Regions from separate parts of the Gordonia alkaliphila genome, predicted to be linked through region 1. Evidence: predicted binding sites of a transcription regulator. Region 1 holds the regulator's gene; the other holds the start of a gene.
The links. The regulator LexA, encoded in region 1, represses DNA repair genes until DNA is damaged. The targets are predictions, from matches to a motif close to CGAACANNTGTTCG.

Region 1 (4,754 bases):
GACGGTGGCGGAGCGCTTCACCGCGCGGGCCCGGGCCAACACCGGCAGTACGGCGGAAGTGCTGGCGGCGACCGCCGCCCTGGCCAAGGACCGCGCGTGGATCGCCACCGCCACCGGACTGATCGAGAAGGGCACGCCGGCCGCCGCGGCCACCGTGCGGGCGATCGACACGATCTCCGACATGTTCGCCAAACTCGGCGGGCTGATGGCCGAACGCGTCACCGACCTCGCCGACATCCGCAACCGGGTGGTCGCCGAGGTTCTCGGCCTACCGGAGCCGGGCATCCCACTGCCCGAGCAGCCGTCGGTCCTGCTGGCCGACGATCTGGCCCCGGCCGACACCGCCGGCCTGGATCCGAAGCTGGTGGTGGCCCTGGCCACCCGCTTGGGCGGGCCGTCGAGCCACACGGCGATCATCGCCCGGCAACTCGGCATTCCGTGCGTCGTGGCCGTCGCCGACCTGAATCGGGTCGATACGGGAGCCATGGTCTTCGTCGACGGCGAACGGGGCGTGGTGGGCGTCGACCCGGATGCGGAGCAGATCGCCGCGGCGGTCGAGGCGGCACAGCAGTTGGCGGCCGAAGTGGCGCAGTGGCGCGGACCCGGCCGCACGGCCGACGGGCACGCCGTGGCGATTCTGGGGAACGTGGCCGACGGTGTCTCCGCGCGCAGCGCCGCCGATCTCGGCATTCTGGCCGGGGTCGGACTGTTCCGTACCGAGCTGGCCTTCCTGGAGCGCCCCGACGAGCCCTCGGTGGCGCAGCAGCAGAGCCTCTACCGCGAAGTCATCGACGCCTTCGACGGCGACAAGGTGGTGATCCGCACCCTCGACGCCGGATCGGACAAGCCGCTGCGTTTCGTGAACCATCCCCACGAGGACAATCCGGCTATGGGGGTGCGCGGCAACCGCATCGTGGCGACGCACCCGGAGATCCGTGAGCACCAACTCGATGCGATCGCGGCGGCCGCGGACGGCGCCGGCGCGGTGCCGTGGGTGATGGCCCCGATGGTCGCGACGGTGGCGGAGGCCCGCGAGTTCGCGGCGCAGGTGCGCGAGCGCGGGTTGACTCCGGGGGTGATGATCGAGGTGCCGTCGGCGGCGGTGCAGGCCGAGAAGATCCTGGCCGAAGTGGACTTCGTGTCCATCGGCACCAACGATCTGACGCAGTACACGATGGCCGCCGACCGGATGTCCGCCGAATTGGCGGCGCTGACCGACCCGTGGCAGCCGGCCGTCCTGGCGCTGGTGGAACGGGTCGGGGCGGCAGGCCGAGCAGCCGACAAGCCGGTGGGGGTCTGCGGCGAGGCGGCCGCCGACCCGCTGTTGGCCTGCGTTCTGGTGGGGCTGGGCGTCAGCTCGCTGTCGTGCGCGCCCGCCGCCGCCGCGCCGGTGGGTCGCAAGCTCGCGACCGTGACGCTGGACCAGTGCGCCGCCGCCGCTCAGGCCGCAGTGGCCGCCGACAGTCCCGTCGACGGCCGGGCTGCGGCCCGGGCGGTATTGGGCTGAACCGGCGTCAGAGGCGCCGCATCACGGTGACGACCTTGCCGAGGATCGCGGCGTCGTCGCCCGGGATGGGCTCGAAGTGCTCGTTGTGCGGCAGCAGCCACACGTGTCCGTCGATCCGCTTGAACGTCTTCACGGTGGCCTCGCCGTCGATCATGGCGGCGACGATGTCGCCGTTGTCGGCCACGTTCTGCTGACGCACCACCACCCAGTCGCCGTCGCAGATCGCCGCGTCGATCATCGACTCGCCGACTACGCGCAGCAGGAACAGGGAGCCCTCGCCGACCAGTTCCTTGGGCAGCGGGAAGACGTCCTCGACCGCTTCCTCGGCGAGGATCGGGCCGCCGGCCGCGATCCGGCCGAGCACCGGGACGTAGGCCGGTGCGGGGACGTTCGGATCCGCCTGATCGGCGGCCGGGGGCGGGGTGCGCTGCTCGTCGCGGACATTCACCGCGCGCGGACGGTGCGGATCGCGCTTGAGCAGCCCGCGGCGCTCGAGCGTGCGCAGCTGGTGCGCCACCGACGAGGTGGAGGCGAGGCCGACGGCCTCACCGATCTCGCGAATGCTCGGCGGATAGCCGCGTTCGCGCACCGAGGAGCGGATGTACTCGAGAACTTCGCGCTGACGCTGCGTCAGTGAGGCCTCCAGGGTGGCCGTCGACAACAGCGGGTCCACGTTCGACGTGTGCGGTCCGTCGTTCATCGAACTTCCTTTCGATCGGGGTCGCCCTCCAATTTAGTCGAGTAGGTCACAGAAATCAAACAATTGTTCGACGTGTCGTAGCGGATGTCCGAGGCGTGGTGTTAACTATCGAACAAGAGTTCATCGAACGTACGAACGATGGGAGTTCCACGATGACCGAGCTGCTGACCCGCCGCCCCGCGTCCGCCTCGACGCTGCCGCAGTCCACCACGATGACCTGCGACGTTCCCCTGATTCAGACCACCTGCCGGGCCACCGGCCGACGTCCGCGCGCGGTCGCCGCCGCCACCCCGGTGTGCCCGGCACCGAGCGTTCGAACGCGTCCGGCGCGGCGCGCCGAGCGCACTGCGTCGCCGACCACGAGCGCCGCTCGGGCGGCCCGTGCCCGTTCGAACACCGTGGATCGTTCGACGGCGGTGCGTCGTCGCTGGGCGGCCGGCGTGCTCCTCGGTGCCGCGCTGGCCGCCGTGGTCGTCGTGCTCGGCATGGTCGGTGAGGACTACGAGAAGGCCGTCAGCGGCGTGCCGGCCCAGACCGAGGTGGTCCACGTGCGCAGCGGTGAGTCGCTGTCGTCGTTGGCCGAGCGGATCGCTCCGGATCGCTCCGCGGCGTCGGTGATCGCCACGGTGCGCGACCTGAACGGTCTCGACGCCAGCGGACTGCGCCCCGGTCAGGCGCTCGTGGTGCCCGCCTACCGCTGAGGCCGCGATGGCGCCGAGTACGCTGGGGGCATGCGATGCCCGTTCTGCAAGAACGACGACACCCGAGTGGTTGATTCGCGCGCCTCCGACGACGGAGCGTCGATTCGACGCCGCCGGTCGTGCTCGGAATGCAGTCGCCGGTTCACCACCGTCGAGTCGGCGGTGCTGGCGGTGGTCAAGCGCAACGGCGTCACCGAGCCCTTCAACCGGGAAAAGGTGATGAAGGGTGTGCGCCGGGCGTGCCAGGGCCGATCGGTCACCGAGGATTCGCTGGCGCAGCTGGCGGCCGCGGTGGAGAACACCGTCCGCGCCTCGGGATCGGCCGAGATCCCCAGCCACGAGGTCGGCCTGGCGATCCTCGGGCCGCTGCGGGACCTCGACGAGGTGGCCTACCTGCGGTTCGCGTCGGTTTATCGGTCCTTCGAATCCGCCGACGACTTTCAGCGCGAGATCGACGATCTGCGCAAGGATTCGCGCCGCGAACCGGTCGGCTGACCCACCGCCGCTGCGTGCGGATCAGCCTCACTCGAAGGCCCGCCTCACTCGAAGGACTCGATGGCCTTCATCACCCGCTTCTCCGAGATCGGTCCCGAGGTCCCCAGCTGCTGCGCGAACAAGCTGACCCGCAGTTCCTCCAACTGCCAGTGAACCAGGTCGTTGAGGGCGTCGTGCCGGTGCGCAGGAAGCGCCGCGAGTCGTCGGTTCCAGTGCGCGATGACCCGGTCCACCGTGTCGAGGCCGGCGTTGTCGCGGGCGGCGGAGCCGGGGAGCGCGTTCAGTCGGGCCTGGGCCGCCGACAGGTAGCGCGGTAGATGGAGCAGGTGCGCCAGCGGAGTCTCGCCGACGAAGCCGTCGAAGATCAGGTGCGCGGTCTGCTCGGCAACGTCGTCGGCCGCGGCGCTGCCGCTGTGCGCGTCGACGGCGCGGGCGGTGGGGCCGAGCGCGGCCAGGGCGCGGGCGGCGTGCATGAAGTACTCCGGTGCGGCGGCGCGGATCACCGGTGACAGACGCTCGCGCAGCGCGGCGAACTGTTCCGGGGTGCGAAGCGACGCCACGTCCGGTTCCTTGGCTAGGGTGTCGGCGATGGCGCGACGTGTGCAGTCGGCGAACAGCTGCTGCGGGTCGGCGTACGGATTCTGGCTCAGCGCGAGGCGCTCGGCCGGTGGCAGACCGTTGGCGACCTTCTTGTTCAACGGGGTGATCGCCTGCGCCAACAGGTGGGCGACGCCGGCGGCGATGCCCGCGTCGCGAGCGCTCGCCGACGTCGCCTCACTCACTCGGACGCCGTCGCCGACGGGCGCCAGGGTGGGGTAGGTGACGACGGGTTGGCCGGCCACCACGTCGTCGCGGCGCTCCGCGAGGGTGCCGATGCCGTCCGGCTTCCAGTCTCGGTACACCGGTGCGGCCGCAGCGGGGGCGGGTGCACGGCCGAACTCGGCGCGCAGCGGTTCCAAGCGGTCGGCGCGGCCGATGATCGCGCCGCCGGCGTCGGTGACCGCGAAATGGATGCGCAGGTGGGCCGGCAGGTCGTCGGTGCGAAAGTCGCTGGGGGACAGGCTGATGCGAGCGATCTCGCCGAGTTCTCGCGCGAGGGCGGGCAGCAGGTGCTCGGAGCGCGGTGTGATCTTGCTGAGGACCAGATCGGCGTACTGCTGGGCCGGCGAGAGGGACTTGCGCAATCCCTTGGGCAGGGACCGGATCAGCGCGGTGACCAACTCGCTGCGCAGCCCCGGGACCAACCAGTCGAAGCCGCCCGCGTGGACGTGCTCGAGCAGGGGACGCGGGATCAGCACGGTGACGCCGTCGTCGGGTGCGCCGGGGGCGAAGTGATAGCGCAGTTCCAGTC
Region 2 (4,754 bases), on a different contig from region 1:
ATGCGTGTGGAACGGGAAACCGATCCGGAGCGCGCGCTGCCGCACGTGCTGATCCTCGACGAGATCAACCGCACCGACCTGAGCGCGATGTTCGGCGAGGCGTTCAGCGCCATGGAGCGGGACAAGCGCGACACCGACGTCGAGCTGTTCGCGCACGGCGCCGACGGGGAGCCGATCCGGTTCCGCATGCCGTCGAACCTCTACATCATCGGCACCATGAACGAGATCGACCAGTCGGTGGAGGCGTTGGACTTCGCGCTGCGTCGTCGCTTCTTCTGGTTCGCCACCCCGTACGACGAGGGCGACCTGTGGCCGATCTGGCGCGCGCAGTGGAGTGAGCAGTCGGTGCCCGTCGCGTGGGACCGCGCGGAGCCGCAACTGGCCGACGTCGCCTCGTGCGTCACCCGATTGAACGCGCGGATCCGTGGCATGGCCGAGCTGGGGCCGGAGTACGAACTCGGCGCGGCGGTCTTCGCCGACCTGCCGTACTTCGTGGGGCGCGAGTGGCGCGGACGACGACACGGCCGCGGCGGCGGAAAGTACCTGTGGGATGGGAAGAAGCAGCCGTTGGCGCCGCTGAAGTCGTTGTGGGCCTTGTCGATTCAGCCGGTGCTGGAGCAGTATCTGGCCGGCTCTGATCGACGGTCCGAGGAGCTCGCTGAACTCCGGGAACTGCTGCTGGCAGCTCCGGCCGGCTGACCATGGCTCAGCGCGCGGGAAAGGTTGCGCCGCAGGACCTTTCATCGGACCGGTTCGTGATCGACGACCTCACCTCCGAGCGGTACTGGGAGCGTCGTCCGGTCGGCGACGAGCACGACTGGCTGGCCGAGATCGCCGAACTCTCCCCGGAGGGCTTCGTGCTGAACGCGCAGCTGCAGGGCGACCACGAGCCGACGATCGAGCCGATTCTGACCCGCGACGTCGACGGCTGGCGCGCGGGTCGGTACATCGGGGAGATCCGCCATGACGGCCGGACGCTGGAGATCCGTCCGCGCCTGGGTATCGACACGGTGATCGAATGGATCAGCACGATCCTCAAAGTGCAGGTGCTCCCGCGGGCGGCGTCGTCGTCGAGCGAGACGGGCACGGTGGTGACGCAGTTGCTCGCCGCGCTGTGGCGGGCGTCCGTCCTCACCGCCGGCCAGCATGCGCTGCCGCGGACGGGCGTGAAGGTCACCAGCCACGGACTCGCGGTGCGCGGGCGACTCGACGTGTCGGCGACCGGCCGACGACGGGCGGCGGGGCACCGGGACGTGGTGTCGACGCGGGTGGTCCGCAGCTACGACAACGCCCCGGCCCGCGCGGTGATCCTGGCCGACCGGTACTTCGACCAACGGCTCGCCGGCGACCGCTGGCGCGGCGCCCGCCTGCACGACCAGATGGCGGTGCTGCGGCAGGCCGTCGGGGCGCGACCGACGTCGCCCACCCTGCACGAGATCCGGACCGCTCGCTACAGCCCGATCACCGTTAAGTGGCGGCGGGCGGCGGAACTGTCGTGGCGCATCGTGAACGACGACCCCCTCCGCGTCGACGCCTCCGACGACTCCACGCACGGCGTCCTGATCGACGTGGCCGAGCTGTGGGAGATGTTCGTGCTGCACTGCGTCGGGCTCGCCACCGAACTGCCGGTGCGGCACGGCACCACCGAGCACGTGTCCGGTCACCTCGCGCGGTCGTCGGTGGACCCGACGCGCACGCTCGGCAAGCTGTACCCCGACGTGCTGGTGGGGGAAGACCCGGTGGCCGCGGTGATCGACGCCAAGTACAAGCGGCTCGGCGGCCGACGCGGGGTGGACCGCGAGGACCTGTACCAATTGCACGCCTATGCGACGACGTTCGACGCCCCGCGCGGCATGCTGGCGTACCCGTCGGTGGACCCGGTGGTGCCGGACCCGGAGCGGAACGGTCCGTGGTTGGCTGCTTCGAGCGAACTGTCGTTCTTGGGGCTGCCCACCGCGAAAGACGCCTGCGTCGCCAAACTCGCCACTTACCTCGCCCCCTGAGCCCATGGGCGGGGTGTTTGTGCAGGTCAGAGGATCGGAAAATTTTCTGAAAAACTTTGAAATATTCGGCTCCGAACGCTTGTTCTAGTAGGTAGATCGGCGTAACGTGTAGGTAGTACACCTGATCGACTAGGTGCACTGACTCGCTTGGGGAGGTGAGGGCATGGCGAAGGCGACCGCGGCTGCGGGAATCGGCGCTGACTTCGGCCTGCCCGCTGCCGGCGAGGAACTCAAGAAGCTGTCGACCGCCGAGCTCGGCACCGCGATCGGCGGGACTTCGCTCCGGCGGTGCCAACTCGAATGGCTGCAGTTCCAGTACGCGATGTCGATGTTCGACCGGCTCCTCGCCCAGAGTCCGAACCCGGTGGCGACGCAGCACTCCCTGTTGGATCTGGAAGTGCAGACCGCGCTGGAACTGCAGCTGAGCATGCGGACCACCAACTACGCCGCGCATCGCCTGCTGAGTGACGCTCTCTGCGCGCGCGATCGGCTGCCGAAGGTGTACGACACCATGCGATCCGGCCTGATCGACCACGACCGCTTCCACAAGATCGCCATGGCCACCGCGCTGGTCTTCGACGAGAAGATCATCGCCGAGATCGACCGGCTCCTGGCCATCGAGATTCGCGGCGCGGGCGGCGGCCTGACGTCACTGTCGTTGACCAAGACCACCGCCCTCGCGCGACGCTATGTGGCTGTCCACGATCCGGATGCCGAACGCCGCGAGCGAGAGGGCGCCAAGTCCGGCCGCAGTGCGAGCATGTCGACCCTGGAAGCGGGGATGGCCCAACTGTCGGTCACGGCCACCGCCGAGGACGTGCGGCTGGTCTGGCAGATGCTCGATGCCGTGATTGCCGGCCGTTGCGACGACGATCCGCGGACCAAAGCCCAGGCCCGTTCGGACGCGGCGATCGCCTTGCTGCAGCGCAAGCCGTTCACCTGCCTGTGCGAGAGCGACGGTTGCACCGCGCAGATCGCTGAGCCGCAGCTCGATGCTCGGGCGGCGCGGATCGTGGTGCATGTCCTGTGCGACGCCGCGACCCTCGCGGGTGGCGATGAGTGCGGGTATCTCGACGGGTACGGGCCCATTTCGGGTGATCACGTGCGGCAGATCGCCGAGCGCGACAATGCGGTGATTCACGAACACCGCCTCGACGATCTCCTCGAACCCGATCCTGCCGCCGCGCAGATCGGCGACGACCTCGACGAGGCGGCGGTCCATCGAAAAGGACCCCGCCCCGACAGCCCGGACGAGTGCCGGGCCGATGACGCACACCCTCATTCGGAAAATCGTGAGAATGGCACTGCCGCAAGCGAATCCGAGCCCGGATCGGCGTTGAAGCCGCGGTTCCTGATCGCGAGAACGGCGTTGCCGAGCGATCCGTATCGGCCGAATCTGCTCGTCGATCTCCTCGCCCGGTTCCTGTGGGGAACGTGCTCCATTCCGGGGTGTGAACGGGCGGCTTTCGCCTGCGATCTGGACCATGTGGCCGAGTTCGACAACATCTGCCCGGACCGCGGCGGCCCTACTTGCATTTGCAATCTACTTCCCAAGTGCCGCTTCCATCATCTGATGAAAACCAATCTGGAAGGCTTCGTCGACGAGCTCTGGATCGACGCCGACGGCCGGTATCACTCGGCCGTCACCACTCCGGGCGGCCAGACCGTCGAGGCTCTTGCGCCGAACCAGTGGCTGATGCCGCGGCTGGCGCAGCTGCGGTGCCGGCACCAGCTGGCTGAGGGGTCGGCGATCGGGACGACGACGGGCAGCGTCGCGGACGACAGTGTGCAGCGAGCGGGCGGCCTGACGCGGACCGAAGCCAAGCATGCGCGGCGGCGGGCGGAGCGGAACGCGAATCGGGATCGTCGGCTGGCGGAGGAAGCGAAGCTCACCAAGAAGCAGGTCGACGCGCGTGAAGCCGGTCGGGCGGCGATGCGGCTGGTGTTGGATCCGGAGAGCGAACCGCCGTTCTAGGACCCTTCGACAAGCTCAGGGGGCGGGATCAGAAGGGGGCGTCGGTGTAGGTGCGGGTGGCGGCGCGGTGGGCTTCGCTCAGGTCTGACACCTTGCTGATCCGGATCCCGCTCGGCATCTCCTCGTCGGTCCCGCTCGGGATCACCGCGTGGGTGAAGCCCAGGCGCTTGGCCTCGGCGACGCGTCGCGCGGTGGACGACACCCGGCGGATCTCGCCGGTCAGGCCCACCTCGCCGATCGCCACGGTCCCGTGCGGGATCGGCTTGTCGGTGAACGACGACTTGAGCGCCAGGAAGATCGCCAGATCGGCGGCCGGCTCGGTCACCTTCATGCCGCCCACGGTGGAGACGTAGACCTCCTGGTCGTAGGTCGCCATATTGGAGTGCTTGGCGGCGACGGCCAACATCATCGACATGCGCGCCGCGTCGAGCCCGGACGCCGCCCGCCGCGGCATGTTGGCCTGCGTCTTGTGCAGCAGCGCCTGAATCTCGCCGACCATCGCACGACGGCCGTCCATCGCCACCAGGTTCACGCTCCCGGCCACGGCCCCGCCGTGCTGGTGCACGAAGATCCCGGACGGATCGGCCACCTCGTGAATGCCGTCGGCGCGCTGCTCGAAGCAACCCACCTCGTCGGAGGCGCCGAAGCGGTTCTTGATGCCGCGGATCAGCCGCAGCGAGGAATGGCGGTCGCCCTCGAACGACAGCACGACGTCGACCAGATGCTCCAACGACCTGGGTCCGGCGACGTTGCCGTCCTTGGTCACGTGACCCACC

Region 2: the regulator LexA is predicted to act here: its motif matches at 2,076-2,089, upstream of ABD989_RS06175 (HNH endonuclease signature motif containing protein).

What each region holds. Positions count from the first base shown of each region.
Region 1 covers NZ_BAABIE010000002.1:231,891-236,644, reverse strand. The annotation lists gene ABD989_RS02995 (phosphoenolpyruvate--protein phosphotransferase) at 1-1,507, shown strand, start outside; gene lexA (transcriptional repressor LexA) at 1,515-2,207, opposite strand; gene ABD989_RS02985 (LysM peptidoglycan-binding domain-containing protein) at 2,360-2,908, shown strand; gene nrdR (transcriptional regulator NrdR) at 2,939-3,403, shown strand; gene hrpA (ATP-dependent RNA helicase HrpA) at 3,448-4,754, opposite strand, start outside.
Region 2 covers NZ_BAABIE010000004.1:133,351-138,104, reverse strand. The annotation lists gene ABD989_RS06185 (McrB family protein) at 1-699, shown strand, start outside; gene ABD989_RS06180 (5-methylcytosine restriction system specificity protein McrC) at 756-2,003, shown strand; gene ABD989_RS06175 (HNH endonuclease signature motif containing protein) at 2,167-3,978, shown strand; gene radA (DNA repair protein RadA) at 4,007-4,754, opposite strand, start outside.